DNA from 3 places in the Streptosporangium sp. NPDC050855 genome. Region 2 is predicted to be linked to each of the others. Evidence: riboswitches for the same ligand, from Rfam matches in the RefSeq annotation. Region 2 holds a riboswitch; each other region holds the start of a gene.
What was found. A riboswitch is a leader RNA that binds a small molecule or an ion and turns the genes downstream of it on or off. The one in region 2 is predicted to bind S-adenosylmethionine.
Positions count from the first base shown of each region.

Region 1: linked by a shared signal. The riboswitch ahead of ACIBCT_RS21990 (hypothetical protein) and the one ahead of thrC (threonine synthase) in region 2 are both predicted to bind S-adenosylmethionine.
Region 3: linked by a shared signal. The riboswitch ahead of ACIBCT_RS18415 (aminotransferase class V-fold PLP-dependent enzyme) and the one ahead of thrC (threonine synthase) in region 2 are both predicted to bind S-adenosylmethionine.

Region 1 is NZ_JBITFY010000010.1:299,345-305,350, forward strand. It holds tRNA gene ACIBCT_RS21970 (tRNA-Asn) at 64-139, shown strand; gene ACIBCT_RS21975 (nitric oxide synthase oxygenase) at 385-1,605, shown strand; gene ACIBCT_RS21980 (enoyl-CoA hydratase) at 1,742-2,515, shown strand; gene ACIBCT_RS21985 (DUF402 domain-containing protein) at 2,676-3,197, opposite strand; SAM riboswitch class IV at 3,250-3,361, shown strand; gene ACIBCT_RS21990 (hypothetical protein) at 3,397-4,470, shown strand; gene ACIBCT_RS21995 (MFS transporter) at 4,573-5,829, opposite strand; gene ACIBCT_RS22000 (MarR family winged helix-turn-helix transcriptional regulator) at 5,906-6,006, shown strand, end outside.
Region 2 is NZ_JBITFY010000016.1:222,757-228,762, forward strand. It holds gene groL (chaperonin GroEL) at 1-383, opposite strand, end outside; gene ACIBCT_RS29385 (cold-shock protein) at 1,203-1,403, opposite strand; gene ACIBCT_RS29390 (MoaD/ThiS family protein) at 1,833-2,108, opposite strand; gene thrC (threonine synthase) at 2,131-3,420, opposite strand; SAM riboswitch class I at 3,435-3,575, opposite strand; gene ACIBCT_RS29400 (S1 family peptidase) at 3,815-5,434, opposite strand; gene ACIBCT_RS29405 (RNA polymerase sigma factor) at 5,728-6,006, opposite strand, start outside.
Region 3 is NZ_JBITFY010000008.1:273,169-279,174, reverse strand. It holds gene ACIBCT_RS18425 (acyltransferase family protein) at 1-939, opposite strand, end outside; gene ACIBCT_RS18420 (NADH-quinone oxidoreductase subunit D) at 957-2,153, opposite strand; gene ACIBCT_RS18415 (aminotransferase class V-fold PLP-dependent enzyme) at 2,171-3,499, opposite strand; SAM riboswitch class IV at 3,554-3,669, opposite strand; gene ACIBCT_RS18410 (TerC family protein) at 3,870-4,790, shown strand; gene ACIBCT_RS18405 (cytochrome P450) at 4,916-6,006, shown strand, end outside.

The DNA of each region.
Region 1 (6,006 bases), on a different contig from region 2:
CGCTAATCTATTCCTGCGCCGCAAGGAACGGGGAACATCCGCTCCGACCAGCGCAAAGCGCGATCCCGTGTAGCTCAATCGGCAGAGCAGCCGGCTGTTAACCGGCAGGTTATAGGTTCGAGTCCTATCGCGGGAGCCATCACGAAGGCCCCGGAAGCCCCGCTTCCGGGGCCTTCGGCGTCTCGTATCCCGATTCAGCGGACAAAGCACGGCGAATCACAGAAAATGAGATCGCCGTGCCCGGGCCCCGTGATCGCAGCGGATGGACCGGCGCGCGGCTGCCGCGGACCACACCGATCGCAGCGGGGAAGGGCCGCCGCGTTCAGGGCACCGTGCCGCCCGGAACGGCCGTCGTGCCCGTGAGCCACATTGGGTGGTTTTGCTGTGCTCACCTGGCGAAGGTCCCGGCGTCATGCCCCGGATCCGGTCCATGTCGTCCCCGAGGCGCCCCCTGCCGTCGCGCGGACCCCGGCCGACGAGAGGGCCGCGGCCGATGTGGAGGCCGCGGCCGAGGACTATCTGAGGTTGTTCCACGCGGAGAATCCCGGGGCAGGTGACCCGCGGGAGCGCCTGCGCGAGGTCCGGCAGGAGATCGCCCGGACCGGCACGTACACGCACACTCCCAGCGAGCTGGTCTTCGGCGCCAGGGTGGCCTGGCGCAACAGCGGCAGGTGCATCGGCCGGCTGTACTGGCGCTCGCTACGGGTGCGCGACCGGCGGTACGTCACCACGGCCGAGGGCATCGCGGTCGAGTGCGTGAACCACCTGCGGGACGCGGCGCCGGCCCGCAGGATCCGCCCGACGATCACCGTGTTCCCCCAGGAGCGGCCGGGCGTCCCCGGGCCCCGGATCTGGAACGAGCAACTGATCCGGTACGCCGGTTACCGGACGGCGGACGGGTCCGTCGTCGGGGACCCGCGCTACGTCGCCTTCACCGAGATGCTGCGCGAGCTGGGCTGGCCGGGCGGTCCCGGGAGCCCGTTCGACGTCCTGCCGCTGGCGATCTCGGTGGGGGAGGGGCCGCCGCTGCTGTCCACGCTGCCCGGCGACGCCGTCCTGGAGGTCGCGCTCTCGCACCCGGTCCACGCCTGGTTCGAGGAGCTGGGACTGCGCTGGCACGCCGTACCGGTGATCTCGAACATGTGCCTGGAGATCGGCGGGGTCTGCTACCGGGCGGCGCCGTTCAACGGCTGGTACATGGGCACCGAGATCGGCGCCCGCAACCTGGCCGACACCGACCGCTACGACCTGACACCGTTGATCGCCCGGCGCCTGGGCCTGAACACCGGCACCGACCGCTCGCTGTGGCGGGACTACGCCATGGTGGAGCTGAACGCGGCGGTGCTGCACTCCTTCGAGCGGGCCGGGGTGACGATGACCGACCACCACACCGAGTCCCGGCGCTTCCTGATGCACCTGGAGCGCGAGGAGAAGGCCGGGAGGGTCTGCCCGGCCGACTGGAGCTGGATCGTTCCGCCGATGTCGGCCTCGGCCACGCCGGTGTTCCACCGCTACTACGAGGACAGGCGGCTGACGCCGAACTTCGTCCACCACCCCGACTCCCTGGAGCGCGGTCTCGGCCGCCCCGGCGGACCGGGAAGCTGATCACCGACCCGTCCTCCCTCCGGAGACCCCCGCCCCTGCTGACGCCGGGGCGGGAAAAGGTGTAGAACGATATTCTGTAACCTCGGGACGGAGGTTCTGACGCGGGTGCCCCGAGGGCTCCCCGGAGGGAGGCGGAATGCTCGACCTGGTGCTGTCGTCGGTCGAGGGGGGCGTGCTCACCCTGACGTTCAACCGGCCGGACCGGCTGAACGCCTGGACCGACGAGATGGGCAGGCGCTACTTCGACCAGCTGGCCGACGCCGAGAAGGACCCCGAGGTCCGGGTGATCGTCGTCACCGGGGCGGGACGGGGGTTCTGCGCGGGCGCGGACTTCCGGACGCTCACCGCCATCCAGGACGGCTCCTACTCCGGGGAGCCCGACCGGCGTCCCACCACCTTCCCGACCACGATCCGCAAGCCGGTCATCGCCGCCGTCAACGGTGCCTGCGCCGGGCTCGGCATGGTCCACGCCCTGGTCTGCGACCTGGTCTTCACCGCGGACGAGGCCAAGTGGACCACCGCGTTCGCCCGCCGCGGACTGGTCGCCGAGTACGGCCTGTCGTGGATCCTGCCGCGCCTGGCCGGCCAGGCCGCGGCCATGGACCTGCTGCTGTCGGGCCGTACCTTCACCGGGGCCGAGGCCCGCGAGCTGGGGCTGGCCGTCCGGTCGGTGCCCGGGGAGCGCCTGATGGAGGAGACCATGGCCTACGCCCGGGAGCTGGCGACCCACAGCTCACCGGCCTCGATGGCGGTGATCAAGCGGCAGGTCTGGGGCGACTGGCAGCAGAGCCTGGAGTCCTCGGAGTCGGCGGCCGTCCGCCTGATGGCCGAGTCCTTCACCCGCCCGGACTTCGTGGAGGGCGTGGCCAGCTTCGTCGAGCGCCGCGCCCCGGCGTTCCCGCCGCTGTAGACGGGCCCGCGCCGTGGACGGAGCCCTGCCGTGGACGGGCCCGCGCGGTCGTGCGGGCCCGCGCGGTCGTGCGGGTGTTCCACCAGGTCGCACGGGCCCTGGGTCGTACGGGCCCCGGCGGGTCGTGCCGGCCCTGCCGGGTCGTACGGCTCCGGCGGGCTCAGGTGACCAGGGAGAGCCAGTGCGGGGCGGCACCGAAGGGAGGGGTTCCTGCGGTGACGGCCTTCATCAGCCAGGCGGCCGAGTCACGGGCGTTCTGCACCACGTCGGGCGGGTACGCGTACCGGATCCGGTGCTCCTCGAACTCGTCCTCGTCGTCCAGGAAGATCCGCCTGGTGCGGCCCCTGAGCACGTCACGGCGGGTCCGGATCACGTCGAGGTCGAGGTCGATCATGGTGACCTCGCCGTCGCGCCACTCGGGCACCGTGGAGATGTCGCAGTAGATCTCGTGCTTGTTCGGGGCGGCGTTGAAGGCGGCCGTCCACCAGGCGTCGCGGGGGAAGAGCATCACGAAGGGCTGCGGCCAGGCGACGGCGGGGCCGTCCCCCTTGTGGCCGCTGGAGCCGGCCACGCAGCCCGTCCAGACCCCGTGCTCGTCCTCGCCGAGCAGCAGGCCGCGGTGGTGCCAGTGCAGCGATCCGTCGTACTTGCGGTAGACCACGTTCACGATCTCGTAGGACATCCTTCGACAGTAGGGCTTGACAATGATCCATGCATTTCCTACCTTTTAAATAGGTTAAACGCGTCGATGTGAGACCCCGGCCGGCTGACCGGCGCCCCTTCCGTCGCGAGGGGCGCCTCCGGGGAGAACCCGGCGGCACGGTCGGCGTGCCGCGGACGCGGCCCCCGCCGGGCCGCCGAGACGTGTACGGGAGTGCCACATGTCGCAGAGCGCCACACCGGAACCCGACCATCCCGAACCCCTCGCCCTCGACCCGGACGGCGTCCCGGCCGGGGAGCCGGTGATCGTCAAGGGGATGGGGCCGGTCCTGGCCGGCCTGCTGGTGCCGCTCACCTCGGGCAGGGGCGGCCGGTTCGCCCGCGGGTACGACGGGGAGCTGGTCTACCTGCCCGGCGGAGGCGAGCCCCTGCTGCACGTGGGGTCCTCGCGCGGCGTGCCGCACCACCGCGGGTTCGCCCACCCCTTCGGCGGCGCCGAGCCGCCGGTGCCGCGCTTCGTCACCCGCGGCACGCTGGGCACGGGGCCGTGGAACCTCCGCCGCGACCTGTGGCCCCTGGTGGCCAAGGAACTCGCCTTCGCGTACTACCACGAGCTCATCACCGCCCACCCGGAGCGGACGCGGTCGACCTGGGAGGAGTTCGAGGAGGCCTTCGCGGCCGAGGAGTGGAACAGCCCCGCGATGCGCAGGCTCGTCCGCGCCGCCGTCCCCCGGCACCCCGACCGGCTCGACCTCGACCGCCTCGACCGGCCGCTGCACGGCATCCGGTTCGGCGACCGGGCGGGGGTGCGCAGGTGGATGCGCGGCTACCTCGCCGCCGACCTGGAACGGCGCTCCGACCCGGCGCACAGCGCCGACCACGCCATGGTCCTCGCCCTGCTCTCCGTCCGCGCCGTCCTCGCCGAGGCCGGCGTCTCCGACCCCTGGTTCCGGGAGTTCTCCGACCATGTCGCCGGTGGCTCGCCCGCGTCGTACCTGGAGGAACTCCGCGCCCTCGCCGAGGCCGGGGTGGTCGTCTTCCTCGGCGCCGACCTGGTGATCGACCGGTACGAGGGACGCTGGCGGGCACAGAGCCCCACCGCCCCCGGGGCCGTGACCTCCACGGCCCTCGTCGACACCGGACGGCCCGCGTGGTCGCCGGACAGGACGGCGGTCCCGGCCTCCGGCGCGGACCCGTGGGCCAGGGCACCGCGCAGGAGACCGGCGCCCAGGACCGAGACGAGGTACTCCAGGATCCTCGCGACGACGCCGGTGTGGGGACGGCACCCCACCTGATCCCGCACGGCACGCCCCGCGGCCCCGGTCTCGCCCGCCACGGCCGCGGGAGCGGTCCCGCCCGTTCTCCGTGCGGGTCCCGCCCGGTCCCGTGCGGCACGGCTACGTCGCGGGGTGACTCGGCACGGCCTCGGGAACGGCGTCCGCGCTCCGGTGGCCGAGCCTGCGGATGTCGGGCAGGAGCAGCACGCCCAGGCAGGAGGCCGCCAGCAGCGCCGCCGCCCCGTACAGGGTGGGGGCGGTCCCCACGGCGGTGGCCAGCGGCCCGGCCAGGGCCATGCCGAGGGGCATCAGCCCGAGGGAGAGCAGCCAGTCGTACGCCGACACCCGGGAGATCGCCTCGGCCGGGATGTGCTCCTGCACCAGGGTCTCCCACATCGGGGCCATCAGCGCCAGACCACCGGTCATCAGCCCGTAGGCCACCGCGACCATCGGCGCGGACATCCCCGCGGCGAGCAGGACGAGCGGCAGCGCGCCGAGCGCCAGCACCAGGTTGGCTACGACCAGGGGCCGCTTCGGCCTCACCCGCAGGGTCAGCAGCGCCCCTGCCAGGGCGCCGATCGTGCCGCCCTGCACGATCGTGCCCCAGGCGAGCTCGCCGCCCAGGGTGGTGACGGCGAGCACCGGCCCGATGGTGATCAGGACGCAGCGGCTCAGGTTCCACATGGAGTGGCCGACCAGGTTGGTCCAGTACCACCGGTGCCGTCGCATCTGCGTCCAACCCTCGGCGAGCTGCCGCAGGAACGGCTCGTGCGGCGTGGGCGGGATCGGCGCGAGCCGGAGGCGGCCCAGCAGGACCGCGCTGGCCGCGAACGTCAGCGCGTCCAGGAGCAGTGCCCAGCCGGCGCCGACGGTCAGCGCCAGGGCGGTGGCGATCCCCGGGCCGAGCAGGATGGATCCCCGCTGGGCGATCGCCATGAGCGCGTTGGCCCGGGAGAGGTGCTCCGGGGCCACGGTGGCGGGCACCAGGCCGGTCGTGGCGGGCAGGAAGAAGGCGGACCCCGCGCCGGAGAGGGCGGCCAGGATCGCCAGGTGGGCGATGTCGACCGTGCCGGTGACCAGCTCGACGCCCATGGCCGCGTGGGCGAGACCGCGGACCAGGTCCGCGGCCACCATCACGCGGCGGCGCGGCAGCCGGTCGGCCCAGACCCCGCCGGGCAGCATGAGCGTCACCGTGGCGATCGACTGGGCGGCCAGCACGAGGCCCAGGTCGGTGGCCGAACCGGTCGTGGTGACGATCGCCAGCGCGAGCGCCACGGCGGTGATCGAGTCGCCGACGGCCGACAGGCTCTGCCCGGCCCACAGCAGCCGGAAGCGGGCGTCCCGCAGGGGGGACAGGGTGTCTCGCATGGGGGTCATGAGAGAAAAGTACTATGAAAGCAAAATATATGCATTCATAACTTTGGATCGCCGACGGGCGGCGTACCCTGTGGGCATGTCAGAGCCCGACTCCGTCGACCGTCACATCGCGCACTGGTCCCGGGAGCTGTCCGACCTCGACCCGCAGATCGAGGGGATGGTCACGCGCATGCAGAT
Region 2 (6,006 bases):
GACACGCGCTCGACGGCGGCCTCGATGCCCTTCTTCAGGGCCATCGGGTTGGCGCCGGCGGCGACGTTGCGGAGACCCTCACGTACGAGAGCCTGAGCGAGCACGGTGGCGGTGGTGGTGCCGTCACCCGCGACGTCGTCGGTCTTCTTGGCGACTTCCTTGACGAGCTCGGCCCCGATCTTCTCCCACGGGTCCTCGAGCTCGATCTCCTTCGCAATGGAGACACCATCGTTGGTGATGGTGGGGGCTCCCCACTTCTTCTCCAGAACGACGTTACGGCCCTTGGGGCCGAGGGTCACCTTCACGGCGTCCGCGAGCTGGTTCATGCCACGCTCGAGACCGCGCCTGGCGTCCTCGTTAAACGCGATCATCTTGGCTGCCATACGGCTAGACCTCCCAGATACAGGGTGGCTTGCTCCGGACCGAGCCGACGCCCGCGACGGCATGTGGGCCCACGACTCCGTTCGGCGGGCCCCATCGCCTCGATCCAGGTTTGGCACTCCTCATGTGCGAGTGCCAACAAACTGTTTAGCACTCTACCCTGCCGAGTGCAAGCTGCGATCGCCTGACCTGCGTCGCACCAGGGGACGTCGCGCCTTCACGGCGGCGCGTCAGGGGTACGGCACCGGCCGCCTCGTGGCACGTCAGGGGCGATCCACCGGGTACGACGCCCGGCCCGCCGGGGCGTGGGGCGTCCTTTCGCCGTCCGACGACGGCGGGACCGTTCCGCGCAGAGCGAAGGCCCGGTCCGTCCCCGCGGGAACGGACCGGGCCCGACGAAACGAACCGCTCGGACCGATCCCGGCCAAGCCGGACCAAGCCAAACCAGTCCAGATCAGCCCGCACGAAGCCGGACCAAGCCGGACCAAGTCGAACCAGCCCGGATCGGCCCGGACAGGACGGATCACATCGGACCGGAGTGAACGGCCTCGAACCGGACGGGCCGGGTCCGACGAACCCGTCCGGATCCGGCCGGATCCGGACGGGCCGAGCCCCGACCCGACCCGACGTGACCTGACGAGCCGACCACGCCGGACCGGGCCGGACATGAGGGGCGGGCGTGCGGAGCGGTCGGACAGACCGCGATCCGCAGGGTTCCACGAGGTTCCACGAGGTTCCGCGGGGCTCTGCGGTGCTCCGCGAGACTCCGCGGGGCTCCGCGGGATCCGCCGCCCGCCCGGAGAGTTCGGGGGACGGCCGGGTCAGACCGTCCGGACGGCTTCGGCCTGGGGACCCTTCTGACCCTGGGTGATCTCGAACTCCACCCGCTGGCCCTGCTCCAGTGCCCGGTAGCCGTCCATCATGATCGCGGAGTAATGGACGAACACATCCTTACCACCGTCTACCGCGATGAAGCCGTAGCCCTTGTCCGCGTTGAACCATTTGACGGTGCCCTGCGCCACTTGTGACTCCTCTTACTGGTCTTTAGGACGACGCCCATTCCTCTCGCGAAGTCCTCAATCTTCGGGCGAACTTCGCCACGTCGATCGCCCTCGACCATACCTGTGAGAAGTGGTCGAGCAACAGAGTCAAGCACCAAACTACCCGTTTACGCGAGTTTTCCGTACGAGAACATAGTTTGACTATCACTAGTAGTTAGTTTAAATTTGTACGATCTCTTCATACGCAAGGAATATGAGTCCGGGTCATAAAAAACGACACCCGCGCGGCCTGAGCCGTGCGGGTGTCGTGGGGAGATGTCGATGGCGAACGGGGCCGGGCCCCGAGCCCACCGGCGGTCCGGACGGGCCCGCAGGGGCCGGCCCGGGGCGGGTCGGGGACGACGTGACGGCGCGGGAGCGCCGGGACCGGGACGCCGGGTGGGCGGCGGTTCAGCCCCCGGCCACCGCCGGGATGATGGAGATCTGCGCGCCCGAGGGCGTGGCCGTGTCCAGGTTCTCGGCGAAGCGGACGTCCTCGTCGCCAACGTAGACATTGACAAAACGGCGAATCTTACCCGTTTCATCAAGGATTCGGGCACCGATCCCCGGGAAGTCCGCGTCCAGCTTCTGCAGAACTTCGCGCAGGGTCTCACCCTCCGCGCTCACCTCGGCGGCACCACCGGTGTACGTCCGGAGAATCGTCGGAATCCGCACAGAAACGCTCATAGTTCGGTACCTTTCACGGTTTTCAGGCGATGGCCGCACGGAATGCGTCAAGGGAGGGCCGGATGACCGCGGTGGGACGCGCCTCGGAGGCCACCGCGTCCAGGGTCTTGAGGCCGTCCCCGGTGTTGAGCACCACGGTCTCCGCGTCGGGGTCGAGCGTGCCCGAGGCGACCAGCTTGCGGAGCACGCCGACGGTGACGCCACCGGCGGTCTCGGCGAAGACGCCCTCGGTCCTGGCCAGCAGCCGGATCGCGTCGACGATCTCGGCGTCGGTCACGTCCTCGACGGCGCCACCGGTACGGCGGGCGATGTCCAGGACGTAGGGGCCGTCGGCCGGGTTGCCGATCGCCAGCGACTTGGCGATGGTGTCCGGCTTGACCGGGCGGATCACGTCGTGACCGGCCTTGTAGGCCGCCGAGACCGGCGAGCACCCCTCGGCCTGGGCGGCGAAGATCTTGTACGGGGTGTCCTCGACGAGCCCGAGCCGGATCAGCTCCTTGAACCCCTTGTCGATCTTCGTGAGCTGGGAGCCCGAGGCCACCGGGACGATGATCTGGTCGGGGATGCGCCAGCCGAGCTGCTCGGCGATCTCGTAGGCCAGCGTCTTGGAGCCCTCGGCGTAGTACGGCCGCAGGTTGACGTTGACGAAGCCCCACTTCTCGCCCAGCTCGTCGCCGATGAGCTCGGAGCAGAAGCGGTTCACGTCGTCGTAGGTGCCCTCGATGCCCACCAGCCTGCCGCCGTACACGGAGGCCATGACGATCTTGGCCTGCTCCAGGTTCGAGGGGATGAACACGCAGGAGTCCAGCCCGGCCCGCGCGGCGGCGGCGGCCACGGCACCGGCCAGGTTGCCGGTGGAGGAGCAGGACAGGGTGTGGAAGCCGAAGGTGCGGGCCGCCTCCACGGCGATGGCCACCACGCGATCCTTGAAGGAGTGCGTGGGGTTGCCCGAGTCGTCCTTCACGTGCAGCGAGCGGATACCGAGCTCGCGAGCCAGGTTCCGGGCGTTGACGAGCTTGGTCCAGCCGGGTGCCATGTTGGGCTTGGAGGCCACGTCGGCCGGGACCGGCAGCAGTGAGCGGTAGCGCCAGATGTTGTCCGGCCCCTCGGCGATCTGCTCCCGGGTCACGCGCCCGAAGTCGTAGGCGATCTCGAGGGGCCCGAAACATTCGATGCACGCGAAGCTCGGGCCGAGGTCGTAGCGGGCACCGCACTCGCGACAGGACAGGGCCACGGCGGGGCCGAAGCTTCCGCCCGCGTCCTGCTGGGCGGGCGAGGTGACGGTGATGTTCTCAGTGGTTGCGAGCGCCATGAAGCGAGGCCTTTCCCTCATCTTCGTCTGCGACCACCCTGGTCACAGACCGGAATTGGCACCTGTCCCGGCCGACCTCGTCAGATCACGAGTCTTGAACCGGGAGGGTTGCCGGGGCTTCGCAGGGCCGGTCCCTCCACCCCTCTGGATGAGCACGTATTCAGTTGTCGACCTGATGCGCAGGTCTCCAGCACTCTACCCCGCCACCCCGCCGTCCCGGCAAGCCGTCTCACCGTATGAGACATGGCGTGTTACCTGCCGGACAGGGACATCGGCGGGGGTGTGGTCACCGGCCCTGACGCCGACCCGGGACCGGGCCGGCGTCAGGGCCGGGACCGTGCCGGAGGCCTGACGCCCGGCCGGACACCGGACTTCCCGAAGACGGCCGCTCAGGTCAGGGCGCGCTGCGGACCGAGAGCGGGGACGGCGCCCTGAGCCCCACGGTGTAGGCGCCGGAACCGGCCACGCTCGCCACCCGGTAGCGGTAGAAACCGGGCGTCCCGGTGTAGGTGATCTTCTCGTCGGGGCCGGCGCTCCTGGAGGAGGCGACGACCCGCCAGGCGGAGCGGCTCCACTTCTGCAGGTACAGGTCGAAGTCCGCGCCGGCGGGGCCGTCCAGGCACCCGAAGTGGTTCCCGGGAATGCCCGCCCGGTAGTAGACGCTCCTGGGGTGGTAGACGGACCTCCCGGCGGCCAGCGCGCCGGTGAAGGTGGTGGGATAGCCGGTGCAGGTGCCGGTGGTCGGCGGCGGCGGATTGCCCGCCGTGGTCCTCAGGGCCAGGCCGTAGGCGGTGAGGATCTCGGCGATCGGCTGGAAGTAGGTGACGCCTCCCGAGGCGCAGTCGCCCGAGCCTCCGGAGGTGACGCCCTGGGCCTGGTCGATGGCGATGAACGAGCCGCCCGAGTCGCCGGGCTCGGCGCAGACGCTGGTACGGGTCAGCTCCAGGACGGCGCCCTGGGGGTAGGTGACGCTGGCGTCGCGCTGCTGGATGAGGCCGCAGTACCAGTCGGTGGTGGAGCCCGACCGGCAGACCGAGGCCCCCTCGATGGCGACCCGGGCCCCGGCGACGGGGACGATGCCGCCCTCGCCGTTGTCCACACCGGCGACGGCCGTCCAGGCGGCGTTGGTGGCCACCCAGGCGTAGTCGCTGCCCGGGAAGACCGACCCCTGGAAGACCCCCTGGGCCTGGCGGTTGAACCCGAGGGTGGGCGCGCCCTGCCTGCCGCAGTGACCGGCGGTGACGAACCCCTGCTGGTTCCCCTTGAGGACGGAGAAGCCGACCGAGCAGCGGTTGACGGTGTTGATGTAGTAGGCGTTTCCGCCGACCAGGTCGTACAGCGGCAACGGCGCCTCGGTGGAGGGCAGTACGATCACGGCGGTCTGGTCGAGACCGGAGGACTCGATGATGTTCTCGGTCTGGTCCGGCCGCGGGGCCAGCACGACCACCTTGTTCCGCTTGACGTCGATGTAGCGGACGCTGGAGACCAGCGGCTGCGGCGGCAGGGTGGCGTCGAGCTTCGCCTTGATGGCGGACAGCTCCGTCAGCGACGTGGGAACGATCTCGGCCTGCGCGCCCGCGGCCAGGATCTGGGGGATGTCGGCGGCCCTGGTGCTGGCCACCACCAGGGTGTGCGCGGTCTTGGCCCGCAGCCAGGCGCCGCCGAAGCGGTCACCGAGCCTCCTGCTCATCTGCTCGGCGATCGGGATCAGCCGGGCCTCGTTGAGCAGCCGGGTCTCGGCCTCGGCCCGGGTCAGGCCCAGGTCGCGCTGGAGCGCCTCGAGCATGCCCGGTGGCGGCGCCGCGGCCCTCGCGCCCCCGGGAACCGTCACACCCGGCGTCCCGGCCCTGGAAGGCGTTCCCGGTGTCTTCGTCGCGATCGGTACGGCGGGCCCGACCGGCTCGGCCGCCCCGGGCCCGCCCGTCCGGGGGTCGGCGTCCGCCGGAGCGGCGGCCAGGGTGAGCGCGGTGATCGCCAGGACGCATCCGGCGGTGACGGCGTGTCTGCGGGACATGTGGGTCTCTCCTCGACCTCGGCTTCCGGAGCTGAGGGGGGAGATCGCCCCATGTCACCGACGGCCTGATGACGCGGGCACCGGGCCGGGTGACGCGGACGGGGCCACCCTAATCCAGCCGTCACCGGTCAAGGCCGCAGAAGCCGCACGCCACGCGGACGACCCTCGTTGAGGGGCGGGAGGCGACGGGCCGGAGCCGGCCGGAGGCGACCGGCCGGCCCGCAAGGAGCCGGTCGGAAGGAGACGGCCGAAGAAGGGCGGGCCGAAGAGAGGACGGGCCGGAGAAGGACGGGTCAGAGACCGTAGGCCTCCCCCAGGGCCCCCTGGACGTACTTGCGGGCCTGGTGGATCCGCGACTTGGCGGTGCCCAGCGGGATGCCGAGCTGCTCGGCCACCTCGTTGTAGTCGAGCTGGCAGATGTCACGCAGCACCAGAGCCTGCGCCAGGTCGGGCTTCTCGGCCTCCAGCGCCTCCATCGCGTCGAGCAGGTCGAGCCGGGATCCGGCGATCACGCTCACCCGGGCGACGTCCGGCTTCTGCAGGGGGAGCTCGTCCGAGCTCTGCTCGGCGGC
Region 3 (6,006 bases), on a different contig from region 2:
GACGAACGTGGGCGGCGCCATGTTGGAGAGCTTGTCGCCGGGCACGCCCACCATCGAGCCCGGGTAGATCCCCGAGTAGACCAGGCCGAACAGGGAGAACAGCCCGGTCCACAGGATCGCCGCGTCGAAGCGTCGGGGCAGCGCCACCACCCGGTCGTAGAAGAACCCGGCCTGGTGGGCCAGCCCCCAGACGATGATCATGTTGAGCCAGCCCGCGGCCTCGTACCCGTAGCGCAGCCGCAGCACGTCGACGACGAGGGCCGCCCCCGCCAACCAGATCAGCGCCAGCACGTCGTAGCGCCGGTGCAGCCAGAGCGCGACCGGGAGCAGGGCGATCAGCACGAGGTAGACGCCGATGAACCAGAGCGGGCTGATGACGAGCAGCACCACGCGGTCCATCCAGCCGATGCCGAACGCCCACGTCACGAACGCGCCCAGCACGGCCCAGGTCCCGGCCAGCGCCAGTGCCGGGATCGCGAGGCTGCGGATGCGCCGCCACACGAAGGCGCCGATGCCGACCCCGCGCTCGCGGGCGCGGTTCCACGACAGCAGGTGGACGTGCCCGCCCACGTAGAAGAAGAGCGGCAGCACCTGCAGCAGCCAGGTCAGGATCCACAGGCCCGAGGTGAAGCCCAGCGGGCTCGTCGGCGAGGGGCCGTCCGGTCCCCACTCCAGGATGGTGAACGCCCAGTGCCAGACCACCACGACGACCAGGCTGACCGCGCGCAGCCAGTCGACGTACCGGTCCCGCCGCAGGGGGGGCCGGTCCTGCGGGGTGGCGGGGCCGGAGGCGCCCGCGGTGCCGGCGGGCATGTCCGCGGGAGAGCCGGAGGTGTCGGGGGAGCCGTGGGTGCCGGGGGAGTCCGGGGCGTCCGCGGGAGGGCCGGGGGTGTCCGAGGGGGAGCTCGTCCGCTCCCCGTCCCGGGCGGGTTCGATCATGTGTTCCGGGCCGTCCCTCACTTGTCGATGTCGCCGACGACGAAGAACATCGAGCCCAGGATGGCGACCATGTCGGGCACCAGATGACCCGGGAGCAGCTCGCGGAGCACCTGGACGTTGTTGAAGGAGGCCGAGCGGAGCTTCAACCGCCACGGCGTCTTCTCCCCGCGCGAGACCAGGTAGTAGCCGTTGACGCCGAGCGGGTTCTCCGTCCACGCGTAGGTGTGGCCCTCGGGGACCTTGAGCACCTTGGGCAGGCGCTGGTTGATCGGCCCCGGGGGCAGGTCGCGGAGCCGCTCGACGCAGGCGTCGGCCAGCTCCAGGGACACCTTCACCTGCTCCAGCAGCACCTCGAACCGGGCGTGGCAGTCCCCGGCCGAGCGAGTGACGACCTTCACCGGCAGCTCGCCGTAGGCGAGGTAGGGCTCGTCCCTGCGCAGGTCCATGTCGACGCCGGAGGCGCGGGCGATCGGGCCGCTCACGCCGTACTGCATGATCGTCTCTCGGTCCAGGACGCCCACCCCGCGGGTACGGGCGAGGAAGATCTCGTTCCCGGCGATCAGGTCCTCGATGTCGGGCAGTCTCCGGCGCACGTCGGCCACGGCCGTCGAGACCCGGCCCGTCCACCCCTCGGGCAGCTCCTCCTTGAGGCCCCCGACCCGGTTGAACATGTAGTGCATGCGCCCGCCGGAGATCTCCTCCATCACGGCCTGCAGGGTCTCGCGCTCCCGGAACGCGTAGAAGACCGGCGTGATCGCGCCGAGCTCCAGCGGGTAGGAGCCGAGGAACATCAGGTGGCTGAGCACCCGGTTGAGCTCGGCCAGCAGGGTGCGCGTCCAGACCGCCCTGACCGGCACCTCCATGCCGAGCATCCGCTCCACCGCGAGCACGACGCCCAGCTCGTTGGCGAACGCCGACAGCCAGTCGTGCCGGTTGGCCAGCACGATGATCTGCCGGTAGTCGCGCACCTCGAACAGCTTCTCCGCGCCCCGGTGCATGTAGCCCACGATCGGCTCGGCCGAGCCGATCCGCTCCCCGTCCAGGGTGAGCCGCAACCGCAGCACGCCGTGCGTGGAGGGGTGCTGCGGCCCGATGTTGAGGATCATGTCCTCGGTCGCGAGTTCCTTGCCGTGCGCGCCGCCCACGGCGGCGGCCCCCGCCCCCATCCCCACGCTCAGCTCACGGGGAGCGCCTTCGGCACGAGGTTCGGTCATGGGTCCATGCTGTCACGTCACGGGCGCGAGGCAAGATCCCGCAGGGCGCCGATCAGCCGGTCCACGTGCTCCTCGGTCGTGCCGATGCCGATGGAGGCGCGTACCGCCGAGGCGGTGACGTCGTCGCAGCCGCCGTCCTTGGCGCCCAGCAGGTGGCGGACGAAGGGGTGGGCGCAGAACTTGCCGTCGCGGACGCCGATGCCGTGGTCACCCGAGAGGGTCTCGGCGACCTCGCGGGCGGTGAGGCCGTCCACCACGAAGGAGACGATGCCGACGCGCGGGTGGTCCGGGCCCCACAGGGAGAGCTCGTGCACGCCGGGGATCGAGGCCAGGCCCGCGCGCAGCCGGGTGAGCAGGCGCTCCTCCTCGCGGATCAGCGGGGTCCAGCCGGTGGCGGACAGGGCGTCGCAGGCCGCGGCCAGGGCGACGGCGCCCAGCACGTTCGGGGTGCCGGCCTCGTGCCGGGCCTCGGGGTCGTCGTGCCACTCGGCCCCGTCGTCGGTGACGGCCCTCACCGCGCCACCGCCCCGCAGGTACGGCTCGGCGTCGGCCAGCCAGTCGGAGCGGCCGACCAGCGCGCCCGTGCCGAAGGGGGCGTAGAGCTTGTGGCCGGAGAAGACCACGTAGTCCAGGTCGAGCGCGGTCAGGTTGAGGCGGCGGTGCGGGACGAGCTGCGCGGCGTCGACCAGGATGCGCGCGCCGTAGCGGTGCGCGATGTGGGCCAGCGCGGCGATCGGCCAGAGCTCGCCGGTGACGTTGGAGGCGGCGGTCACCACCAGCAGCGCCGGGCCCTCGATCGAGGACAGGGCCTCGTCGGCGGCGCGGACGGCCTCGCCGGGGAACGCCGGCACCGGCAGCCGCACCGCGCGGTCCCAGGGCAGCAGCGAGGCGTGGTGCTCGGTGTCGAAGACCACCGCGGTGGTCCCCTCGGGCAGGCTCCGGGCCAGCAGGTTGGTCGCGTCGGTGGTGTTGCGGGTGAAGATCACCGAGTCGTGCGGGCGGGCTCCGACGAAGGCGCGCACCGTGTGCCGGGCCTGCTCGTAGCGGGCCGTGGTCAGCTGGGACGCGTACCCGGCGCCGCGGTGGACGCTGGAGTAGGCCGGGAGCGCGGCGGCGACGGCGGCGCTGACCGGCTCCAGACAGGGGGCGCTGGCGGCGTAGTCGAGGTTGGCGTAGCGGACGAGCCTGCCGCCCTTCACCGGGACCTCCAGGTCCGAGCCGAGCACGGCGGGGATCGGCCGTCCGCCGGTCGCGGTGGCCGGAGCCGCCGGGGTGGCGCCCGCGTGGGCCGTGGGGGCGTCCGTGGCGGAAGCGGTGGTGGAGGCGAAGATCGTCAGGGTGGACATGCCGGTGCTCCTTCGAGGTCATCGGACCTCGACCCATGAGACATAGGCACCCGAAGCCCGCGCTTGCCCGGCACACCTCGTGCCGGACCAGGTCCTCACCCGGGGCACCCCGCCGCGGACGCGAGGGTTGCCGGCCAGCGAGCCGGGGCTTGTCACTGGCACTCATGACCTACGGGGGAACTATAACCGACGGCCGCCGCCCTTTCGCAAGTCCGGGCACGCGCCGCGAGTCGGCACCTGGGGTGACTTTCGACACGGAAGGGCCCGCAAGGAACTCCTGGAGGCTCCCGGTCGTCCTGGGAGTCAGCCGAAGAACCGTTCTGGCCGCCGGCCGGCTCTGTTCCCCCGCGGGCCGACAAAGGAGGAAGCAATGGACTGGGTGACCAACCCGGAGATATGGATAGGGTTCTTCACCCTTGTCGCTCTGGAGATCGTGCTGGGGATCGACAACATCATCTTCATCTCGATCCTGGTGAGCAGGCTCCCTCCCGAGCAGCGGGACCGGGCGCGCAGGCTGGGTCTCCTCGTGGCCCTGCTCAGCCGCCTCGCCCTGCTGGTGGCGCTCGCGTGGGTGGTCAGGCTCACCGAGCCGTTCTTCGAGGTGTTCGGGCAGGGGATATCCGGGCGGGATCTGATCCTGATACTGGGCGGCCTGTTCCTGCTGGCCAAGAGCGTCCACGAGATGCACGGCAGCCTGGAGGGCGACTCAGGCCACGGCGGGGGCAGGATGGCCTCCTCCTACGCCTCCGTGATCATTCAGATCATGATCCTCGACATCGTCTTCTCGCTCGACTCGGTGATCACCGCGGTCGGCATGGTGGACGAGCTGGGCGTCATGATCGCGGCCGTCATCGTCGCGGTCCTGGTGATGCTGTTCGCCTCCGGTCCGATCAGCCGCTTCGTGGACCAGCACCCGAGCATCAAGATGCTCGCGCTGTCCTTCCTGGTGCTGATCGGCGTCGTGCTGATCGCCGAGGGCTTCGAGCAGCACATCCCCAAGGGCTACATCTACTTCGCGATGGCCTTCTCGCTGCTGGTGGAGCTGCTGAACATCCGGATGCGCCGCAAGACGGCACAGAAGCCGGTCGAGCTGCACTCCCGCTACCAGGCCGAGCCGGACGCCTCCTCGCGGGAGGGCGAGCCGGCCGTGTCCGGGACGCGGGGACACCCGGAGTCCGCGGCGGAGGCCGGTACGCATTCCGGAGCCGGGACGGGAACCGGGTCCGGGACCGTGACCGGAGCCGGGACCGGGACCGACGCGCGACCGGACGGGACGGATCGTCCCGCGTGAAGCCGGGCGGGCGGCCGGTGGACGGCCGCCCGGGTGAGCGCAGCCGGGTGAGCGGGGCGGGTGAGACCGGGCCGGTGGTATCGGGGGACCGGCCCGGTCTCCAGGTGGGGGATTACGATGCTCACGTGCGCTTTGATCCCTGGAATCCGGAATTCGTCGCCCACCCGTACGACGCCTACGACGAACTGCGACGGGAGCGGCCGGTCGATTTCTTCGAGCCGACCGGCCAGTGGCTCGTCGCCCGGCACGCCGACGTCAACGCGCTGCTGCGCGACCGCAGGCTCGGCCGCTCCTACCTGCACGTGGCCACCCACGCCGAGTTCGGCAGGCCGGACGACCCCGAGTTCCAGGACCCCTTCTGGCGGGTGATCAGAGCGGGCATGCTCGACGTCGAGCCGCCCGTGCACACCCGGCTCAGGCGGCTGGTGTCGAAGGCGTTCACGCCGCGCATGGTCGAGGCGCTCCGGCCCAAGGTCGCCCGGATGGCCGGACGGCTGGTCGACGACTTCGTCGAGCGCGGTGGCGGGGACCTGATCGCCGAGGTGGCCGAGCCGCTCCCGGTCGCCGTGATCGCCGAGATGCTCGGCGTGCCCGAGGCGGACCGGCACCTGCTCCGGCCCTGGTCGGCCCGGATCTGCGGCATGTACGAGCTGCGGCCGTCCGTCGAGGCCCAGCACGCGGCCGTACGGGCGGCCGAGGAGTTCTCCGCCTACCTCGTCGACCTGGCCCGCGCCCGGCGGGCCGACCCCGGTGACGACCTGATCAGCGCGCTCGCCCTGGTGGCCGACGAGGGCGACAGGCTCACCGAGGAGGAGCTGGTCGGCACCTGCGTGCTGCTGCTCAACGCCGGGCACGAGGCGACCGTCAACGTCACCGGCAACGGCTGGTGGGCGCTCTTCCGCAACCCGGCCGAGCTGGAGCGGCTCCGCGCCGATCCGGGGCTGCTGCCCACCGCGATCGAGGAGCTGATGCGCTGGGACACGCCGCTGCAGATGTTCGAGCGCTGGGTGCTGGAGGACGTCTCGGTGGGCGGGGTCGACATCCCCAGGGGTGCCGAGGTGGCCCTGCTGTTCGGCTCCGCCAACCGCGATCCCGAGGTCTTCGCCGACCCCGGCCGCCTCGACGTGGGCCGGGCCGACAACCCGCACATCTCCTTCGGCGCGGGCATCCACTTCTGCCTGGGCGCGCCGCTGGCCAGGATCGAGCTGATCGAGTC